Regions from separate parts of the Arthrobacter sp. SLBN-100 genome, predicted to be linked through region 2. Evidence: riboswitches for the same ligand, from Rfam matches in the RefSeq annotation. Region 2 holds a riboswitch; the other holds the start of a gene.
What was found. A riboswitch is a leader RNA that binds a small molecule or an ion and turns the genes downstream of it on or off. The one in region 2 is predicted to bind glycine.
Positions count from the first base shown of each region.

Region 1 (4,411 bases), 1.6 Mb from region 2:
GGTCGTACCCGGTGATCTCGGTCAGCTGGGCTTCCAGGTCCGCGATCAGCTCGCGCCAGCCTTCGGTCTGGGAGTCGGGTGCGAACGGGTGGATGGACGCGAACTCGGGCCAGGAGATGGCCTCCATTTCGGCTGTGGCGTTCAGCTTCATGGTGCAGGAACCCAGCGGGATCATGGTGCGGTCCAGGGCCAGGTCCCGGTCGCTGAGCTTCCGGATGTAGCGCAGCAGCTGCGTCTCAGACCGGTAGGTGTTGAACACCGGGTGCTGCAGGAAGTCGGAGGAACGTTCGACGGCGGCATCCAGGGCAAAGGCAGTGTCAGTGCCGGCAGCCGCGTCAGCCAGGCCGGCACCAAAGGCGCCCAGGACGCCGTCGACGACTGCCGGCGTCGTGGTTTCGTCGGTGGAGAAGCCCACCGTGTCCCCATCGATGCTCCGCAGGTTGATGCCCTTGGCCTCGGCGGCAGCGACGATGCCGGCGGCCTTGCCCGGAACGGAGACCGTGACGGTGTCGAAGAAACTGGTGTGCAGCACGTCGAAACCGGCCGCCTTAAGCGAGGCGGCAAGGTTCTTCGCGTGGGCGTGGGCAGCCCGGGCGATAGCCTTCAGGCCCTCGGGACCGTGGTACACCGCGTACATTGACGCCACGATGGCCAGCAGCGCCTGGGCGGTGCAGATGTTCGAGGTGGCCTTCTCGCGGCGGATGTGCTGCTCGCGGGTCTGCAGGGCAAGGCGGTAGGCAGGTACTCCCGCGGAGTCCTTGGAGACACCCACCAGGCGGCCGGGCATGGACCGCTCCAGGCCTTTCTGCACCGCCATGTAGGCCGCGTGCGGGCCGCCGTAGAACAGCGGCACGCCGAAGCGCTGCGCCGACCCCACGGCGATGTCCGCCCCCTGCTCGCCGGGAGGCGTGATGAGGGTGAGGGCCAGCAGGTCCGCCGCCACTGTGACCAGGGCGCCGCGTTCCTTGGTGTCGGCGATGACGGCGCTGTGGTCAAAGACCCGGCCGGAGGCGCCGGGCTGCTGCAGGACCACACCGTTGATGACGCCGTCAGGAAGGCCCTTGGACAGGTCCGCCACCTCGACCTCGAAGCCCAGCGCCTCAGCGCGGCCCTTCACGATGGCGATGGTCTGCGGCAGGCAATCGGAGTCCAGCACCGTCTTGCCGTCCCGGGCATCCTTGTTCTTGTTGGCCCTGCGCATCATCAGCACGGCCTCGGCCACCGCGGTGGCTTCGTCCAGCAGGGAGGCGTTGGCGATGGGCAGCCCCACGAGGTCCTGGACCATGGTCTGGAAGTTCAGCAGCGCCTCGAGCCGGCCTTGGGAAATCTCGGGCTGGTAGGGCGTGTAGGCGGTGTACCAGGCCGGACCCTCAAGGATGTTGCGGCGGATCACCGGCGGCGTCACGGTGTCGTAGTAGCCCTGGCCAATCATCTGCACCGCGGTCTTGTTCTTCGCGGCCAGCCGGCGCAGTTCAGCGAGCGCTTCCACCTCGCTCAGGGCGCCGTCCAGTTCCAGTGCAGAATCCTGGCGGATGTCCTTGGGCACGGCGGTGTCAACCAGTGCGTCCACGGTGTCGTAGCCCACGGCCTTGAGCATGGTGTCGACGTCGGCCTGGCGGCGGGCGCCGATGTGCCGGTCAACAAAGGTGGCAGCCGGAGCAGTGGCGGCTGGAGCGGAGGCTGGGGAGGCGGTGGCCGGGATGGCGGAGGCTGGGATGGCGGAGGCCGGAGATACAGTCACGAGGAACTCCATAACTAAGGCGGCGCAGGGTACGCCGCATCGATTCGGGTCCTCCCCGCTCTGTAACTGGACCTGAGAGTTTCCGCGGTGCCTGCTTGCGCAAGCCCCGCTTGCACCGTCGGTGAGCACAGCAGTCCAAGTATCCGGGACCGGATACGGGGGCGGACAGCGTGCTGCTTTCCAGAGGTGCCTCGCCGCGGCGGTACATGGGCCTGTGAGATTCCTGGGGAGGTATTGCTCCTACGGCGCCTGCTTGTACCTTCTGGCAGAACTCTCCCGCCGCAGATCAAAGGCTATTCATTTGGGTTGTCCGGGCGCGCCCGGAGGCGGCCCGCACATAGACCAATTCTCCTATGCCGCCTGCTGTGGAGCAAATGGCAGCTAACCCCTGAGCCGCTCGACGGCGGCCAGGAGTTGGTCCACTTCCGCCTGCCGGTTGCCGGCCTTTCCGGACGGCCCGCTCTCCCACATGGCGTTGAAGTACAGCCCGTCCCCCATGTAAAGCACGGCTTTTGCCATTCCCGGGCCAACATCCTTGCCGATGAGCTCCAGCCACTGTTGCTGGATTGCGGCGAAGCGTCGGCGGGCCTCCTCGTGGGCCACTTCAGCGAGGCGCGTGGCAGCCACGAAGGACCTGTCCATAGGGGTGTCGGACCAGAGCGATGACCGGATGAAATAGGCCGCCGCACCTTCGGGCGCCGCCGCCATGTCAGCAAGGTCCTCCCCCGCCAGGCGGTCCAGCCGCTCGAGGGTTGCCGCGATCAGCGCCTCCTTGTTGGGGAAGTGGTACAGCAGCCCGCCCTTGGAGACGCCTGCCCGTTTCGCCACCGCGTCCAGGGTGGCGGCGCGCTCCCCCACGTCGATCAGGAGTTCTTCAAAGGCATCGAGGACTGCATCTCGCGCGACGGGTTTTCTGGCCATGGTTCCAATCATGCATGGTCCGGATTCCATTTCTTAACTGAACCGTCTGGACGGTACAGTTCACGGATGACCGCTTCCTCCACCCCGCAACAGGACCGAACCCCGCTGAAGGCCCCGGCGGCCCGGCCATCCGCTCCAGCCCCGGGCACTTGGCGCGACTGGCTCGCCCTGGGACTGCTGATGTTCCCGGTCCTCCTCGTCGCCGTCGACAACACAGCCCTGACATTTGCACTGCCCGCGATTGCCGGAGCCTTAGGCACCTCGGGCGTGGAACTTCTGTGGATCGTGGACGCCTACCCTCTGGTGCTGGCGGGACTGCTCGTTGCCATGGGGAGCCTGGGAGACCGGATCGGACGGCGCCGGCTGCTGATCGTCGGCAGCATCGGCTTCGCCGCAGTATCAGCCGCAACGGCCTTCGCCCCCAGCGCCGGCTGGCTGATAGCGGGCCGCGCCTCCCTGGGCTTCTTCGGGGCGATGCTGATGCCCTCCACACTGTCCCTGATCCGCAACATCTTCCCGGATCCCAACCGACGTCGGCTGGCCATCGCCATCTGGGCCGCCGGGTTCTCCGGCGGAGCTGCCCTGGGTCCGATCTTCGGCGGCTGTCTGGTGGAACGCTTCTGGTGGGGAGCAGTCCTCCTGGTGGCGGTGCCCATCATGCTGCCCCTGCTGGCCTTCGGCCCGGCGTTCATCCCGGAGTCCCGGGACCCTACGCCGGGAAAGGTGGACGGGGCGAGCATCCTGCTCTCACTGCTGACCATGGTGCCAGTGGTGTACGGCATCAAGGAATACGCCACCGAAGGCACGGGCCCCTTGACCCTGGGAAGCATAGCCTTCGGCCTGGCCATGGGCGCAGCCTTCGTTCGCCGGCAACAGCGGCTGAGCAGCCCCTTGCTGGACATGTCCCTGTTCCGGAACCCGGTGTTCAGCATGGCCATCACGGCGAACATCCTTGCCCTGTTCTCCTTCAACGGCTTTATCCTCTTCCTGGCCCAGCACCTGCAGCTGCTCGAAGGCATGTCCCCTTCGGCCGCAGGAATGGCCATGATTCCGGCGCTGGTGGCTACCGTGACGGCGGGCCTCGCGGTGGTGCCCCTGGTCCGCAAGATCCGGCCCGGCTTCGTGGTGGCAGCCGGACTGGGCCTGAGCGCCGCGGGGTACAGCCTGGTGACCTTCGGCAGCCCTTTCAACGGGTCGGGGCTTCTGCTCGCGGCCCTGCTGGTCCTGGCGCTGGGCGTGGGGACCGCGGAGACTATCTCCAACGACCTCATCCTTGGCAGCGTTCCGGCGGAAAAATCCGGCGCGGCCTCGGCCATCTCGGAGACAGGGTACGAGGTAGGCGCCTTGCTCGGCACCGCCGTGCTGGGCTCGATCCTGACGGCCTCCTACCAGCACAACCTGCAGCTTCCCGCCGGCCTCCCGGGGGCCGCCAGCGGCGGGAGTGCTGCACGTGCCGGCCAGACCCTCGCCGGAGCCATGGAACTGGCGGCCGGATTGCCTGCTCCACTGGCCGACGCCGTCCGGCAGGCCGCCGGCGCCGCCTTCGACTCGGGCGTGCATGTCACTGCGGCGATCGGGCTGGTACTGATGGCGACGGCGGCAGTACTTGCCGCCGTCGTCCTCCGGAAAGTGCCCAAGGCCGAATAGGGGCAAACATCCCGCTGGCATGCTGGCGGGTAAAAAGCAGCGCCCGGCGCCGGACAGGGAGTCCGGCGCCGGGCGCTGAATACTTTGTGTGTGCCGGGACGG
Region 1 is NZ_VFMY01000001.1:3,847,411-3,851,821, reverse strand. It holds gene gcvP (aminomethyl-transferring glycine dehydrogenase) at 1-1,753, opposite strand, end outside; glycine riboswitch at 1,792-1,930, opposite strand; glycine riboswitch at 1,932-2,030, opposite strand; gene FBY31_RS17775 (TetR/AcrR family transcriptional regulator) at 2,123-2,662, opposite strand; gene FBY31_RS17770 (MFS transporter) at 2,729-4,309, shown strand.
Region 1: another riboswitch for glycine. It lies ahead of gcvP (aminomethyl-transferring glycine dehydrogenase); the one in region 2 lies ahead of gcvP (aminomethyl-transferring glycine dehydrogenase).

Region 2 (4,411 bases):
ATCATGCTCGTCTCCCAGCTGACCGGTGAAACCCTGGCCATCCTGGACGGTAAAGTTCCCACCCGGGTCCGCACCGCGGCAGCCAGCGCGGTGGCAACGAAGCTCCTTGCGAGGCCCCGCAGCACCACCTTGGGGCTGGTGGGGGCAGGCGCCTTGGCGGTGGCCCATGTGGAAGCCATGCTGGCCGTGCTGCCAATGAGAAACGTGGTGGTGTGGTCCCGTTCCACTGAGACCGTCGCTGCCTTCTGCGACGAAATTTCCTGTTACGGGCTGAACATTACGCGGGCCGCCAGCGTGCGGGAGGTCGTCGAGGGCTCGGACGTGCTGTGCACCCTCACGCCAGCGGTTGAGCCATTGGTCAAAGGGGAGTGGTTCCAGCCCGGACTGCACGTTAACGCCGTCGGATCCCGTCCGCGGCCGGACCACCGGGAAGTTGACTCAGCGGGCATGGTCCGGGCGCGGGTTTTCGTGGACAGCCTCGCTACAGCAAGGGCCAAGTCCGGGGGGCTGATCATCCCGGTAACGGAAGGCGCCATGGGCTTCGAGGATGTGGAAGCAGAACTTGGTGACGTGGCGGCTGGGACAAAAGCAGGCCGTCTGGGGGATGAGGACATAACCTTGTTCAACTCGGTGGGTATCGGCCTGCAGGACCTTGCGATCGGGCGGCTCCTGTATGACGCTGCACTTGACCAGGGGATCGGCACCCATGTGGAGCTGAATAACTGAGGCGGCATCGAAGCAGGGCGCCGGAATCAACGGGAGGCATCATTGACTGTCCATGCGGACTCACCCGCGTCCTCGGCTGACGCTACCCGGGCACGGATCCGCGAGCTGATCATCTCGGGTGACTTCGCGCCCGGCTCCCGGCTTAGGGAACGCGAGCTGTCCCAGGCCTTGGACGTTTCCCGGGTACCCGTCCGCGAAGCCCTCCAGCTGCTGGAAGCCGAAGGCTTCATTGACACCTCTCCGCGGCGCGGGGCCACCGTCAAGCAGATCACCCTGAGGGACGTCAACGAACTCTTTGATGTCCGGCTCAGCCTCGAAGTCCTCGCCGCGCGGCTCGCCGCCCAGGCCGCCGCGCGGGGGGAGTCCTCGGCGCGCCTCCAGCAGATGATGGACCGGGCCGAAGAAGCGACCCTGCGCCACGACCACGCGCAAATCCCGCTGAGCAACACGGCCCTGCATGCAGAGATCGTCTCGATGGGCGGCAACGCATTGCTGGAGTACTCCATGAAGCCGCTCCTGGGCAGGATGCAGTGGCTCTTTACCCTGACCGGGCACCGCGACCCCCTGGTTCAGTGCGCAGAGCATCTAAGCCTATGCAAGGCGATCTATGACGGCAGAGCCGAACTTGCGGCAGCGCTGGCGTTTGCCCATGTGGAGCTGGGCCGGGAACCCTCCCTCCGGGGACTTGCCGGGCGGCTGCCTGAACAGTAGGCCCGCGACGGCGGCGTGTCCGCCGTCGTACGTGCGCCTTGAAACCGCGCGGATTTTGCATCCCGCCCCCGCAACCTGTAGGGTGTGAGCCGTGTCACCCACCAGTGGCACATGCTAATGATCTGCGGCGGGAGAGTCCTGCCGGTACGTTCAGCAGGCGCCGTAGGAGCAAACCCTCCCCAGGAATCTCTCAGGCCCACGTACCGCCGCGGCAAGGCAACTCTGGAAAGCAGTCCGGGCAACCGGACTCACCGACGGTGCAAGTGGCGTCCTGCGAAACGGCAGGGCAACGCAAAACTCTCAGGTCCAATACAGAGCGGGGAGGAACCCGAATCAACGTGGTGCTTAGGCGCCACCTGAATTATGGAGTTCCTCTCATGACGGTTCAATCGTCCCCCACCACCTTCGCAGACCGCCATATCGGCGCACGCCGCCAGTCCGACATCGACACCATGCTCAAGGCCGTCGGCTACGACAGCCTCGATGGCGTGGTCGACAGCGCCGTTCCCGATTCCATCCGCCAGGACAAGCCCCTCACCCTCGAGAGCGCCCTGAGCGAAGTCCAGGTTCTAGCCGAGCTCCGCAAGCTGGCGGGCAAGAACAAGATGGCCGTGCAGATGATCGGCCAGGGCTACTACGACACCGTGACCCCGCCGGTGATCCGCCGCAACGTCCTCGAAGCTCCCGCCTGGTACACCGCCTACACCCCTTATCAGCCGGAGATTTCCCAGGGCCGGCTCGAGGCGCTGCTCAACTTCCAGACCATGGTCCAGGACCTCACCGCGCTCCCGGTGGCCAACGCCTCCCTCCTGGACGAAGCCACCGCCGTCGCCGAAGCCGTGCTCCTGATGCGCAGGGCCAACAAGAACAAGACCGCGAAGGACGGCAAGACCGTCCTCGACGCCGACCTCCTTCCGCAGACCATCGCCATCGTGCTGGGCCGCGCCGAAGCCCTCGGCTTCGAGGTGGAAATCGCCGACCTCACCAACGGACTGCCCGACGGCGACATCAACGGCGTGGTCCTCCAGCAGCCCGGCGTCTCCGGCCGGGTCTGGGACCAGACCTCCGTCATCGCCGAGGCCAAAGACCGCGGCGCCCTGGTCACCGTCGCCGCCGACCTCCTGGCCCTCACCCTCATCACCCCGCCGGGAGAGCAGGGCGCGGACATCGCCGTCGGCTCCACCCAGCGCCTGGGCGTGCCGCTGTTCTTCGGCGGACCCCACGCCGCCTACATGGCCGTCCGCGAAGGCATGGAACGCACCCTCCCCGGCCGCATCGTAGGCGTTTCGAAGGACAACGCCGGCGTTCCCGCCTACCGCCTGGCCCTCCAGACCCGCGAGCAGCACATCCGGCGCGAGAAGGCCACCTCCAACATCTGCACCGCACAGGCCCTGCTCGCCATCGTCTCGTCCTTCTACGCCGTCTACCACGGCCCGGACGGGCTGAAGGCGATCGCCGAAACCGTCCACAACAACGCCCGAGCCCTCGCCGCCACGCTGAAGATCGCCGGCCGCGAACTGGTCAGCGACACCTTCTTCGACACCATCACCGTGCGCGTGCCCGGCAAGGCAGCCAAGGTCATTACCGCCGCCGAAGCCCGCGGCGTCAACCTGCGCCTCATCGACCCGGACACAGTCGGCGTGTCAGTTGATGAAACCACGACGCCGGAGGTCCTCTCCGCGGTGGTCGTCGCCTTTGGCGCGGGTCCGGTTGTGGAGGCCGCCGGGTTCGAGCTGCCTGAGCCGGTGGTGCGCACCTCCACCTACCTGCAGCACCCGGTGTTCAACACCCACCGGTCCGAAACCCAGCTGCTGCGCTACATCCGCCGCCTCTCCGACCGCGACCTGGCCCTGGACCGCACCATGATCCCGCTGGGCTCCTGCACTATGAAGCTGAACGCCACCGCCGAAATGGAAGCCATCTCCTGGCCGGAATTCGCGTCAATCCACCCGTTCGCCCCCGACTCCCAGACGGCCGGCTGGCGCGAACTCATTGCCGGCCTGGAAGCCGACCTCGCCGAGATCACCGGGTACGACCAGGTGTCCATCCAGCCCAACGCCGGCTCGCAGGGCGAGCTCGCGGGCCTGCTGGCAATCCGCGGCTACCACCACTCCCGGGGCGAGGCACAGCGCAATGTCTGCCTGATCCCCGCCTCGGCGCACGGCACCAACGCCGCCTCCGCCGTCCTCGCCGGCATGACGGTTGTTGTGGTGGCTACTGCTGCCGACGGCACCATCGACCATGCCGACCTGCAGGCCAAAATCGAGGCCCACAAGGACGTCCTCTCGGCCATCATGATCACCTACCCGTCCACCCACGGTGTATACGACTCCGATGTGCGCGAAGTCTGCGACGCCATTCACGCGGCCGGCGGCCAGGTATACGTTGACGGTGCCAACCTGAACGCACTGGTCGGTCTGGCGCAGCCGGGCAAGTTCGGCGGCGACGTGTCCCACCTGAACCTGCACAAGACGTTCTGCATCCCGCACGGCGGCGGCGGACCCGGCGTCGGACCTGTTGCTGCCAAGGCGCACCTGGCGCCGTTCATGCCGGGCGACGCCAACAAGGCTGCGCATGAAGCCGGCCACGGCGTAGCGATCTCCGCATCCCGCTTCGGTTCCGCCGGCGTGCTGCCCATCTCCTGGGCTTACGTGAAGCTGATGGGCGGGCAGGGCCTCACCGAGGCCACCAAGTCCGCATTGCTGGCCGCGAACTACGTCGCCGCCCGCCTGGACGAGCACTTCCCCGTGCTCTACACCGGTGAGAGCGGGCTGGTGGCGCACGAGTGCATCCTGGACCTGCGCGACCTGACAGCGCGCACGGGTGTCACTGCCGAGGATGTAGCCAAGCGCCTCATCGACTTCGGCTTCCACGCCCCCACGCTGTCCTTCCCGGTGGCAGGCACGCTCATGGTGGAGCCGACCGAATCCGAGGACCTCGCGGAGATCGACCGCTTCATCGAAGCCATGATCAC
Region 2 is NZ_VFMY01000001.1:2,292,689-2,297,099, reverse strand. It holds gene FBY31_RS10780 (ornithine cyclodeaminase family protein) at 1-726, shown strand, start outside; gene FBY31_RS10775 (GntR family transcriptional regulator) at 769-1,437, shown strand; glycine riboswitch at 1,556-1,653, shown strand; glycine riboswitch at 1,655-1,762, shown strand; gene gcvP (aminomethyl-transferring glycine dehydrogenase) at 1,815-4,411, shown strand, end outside.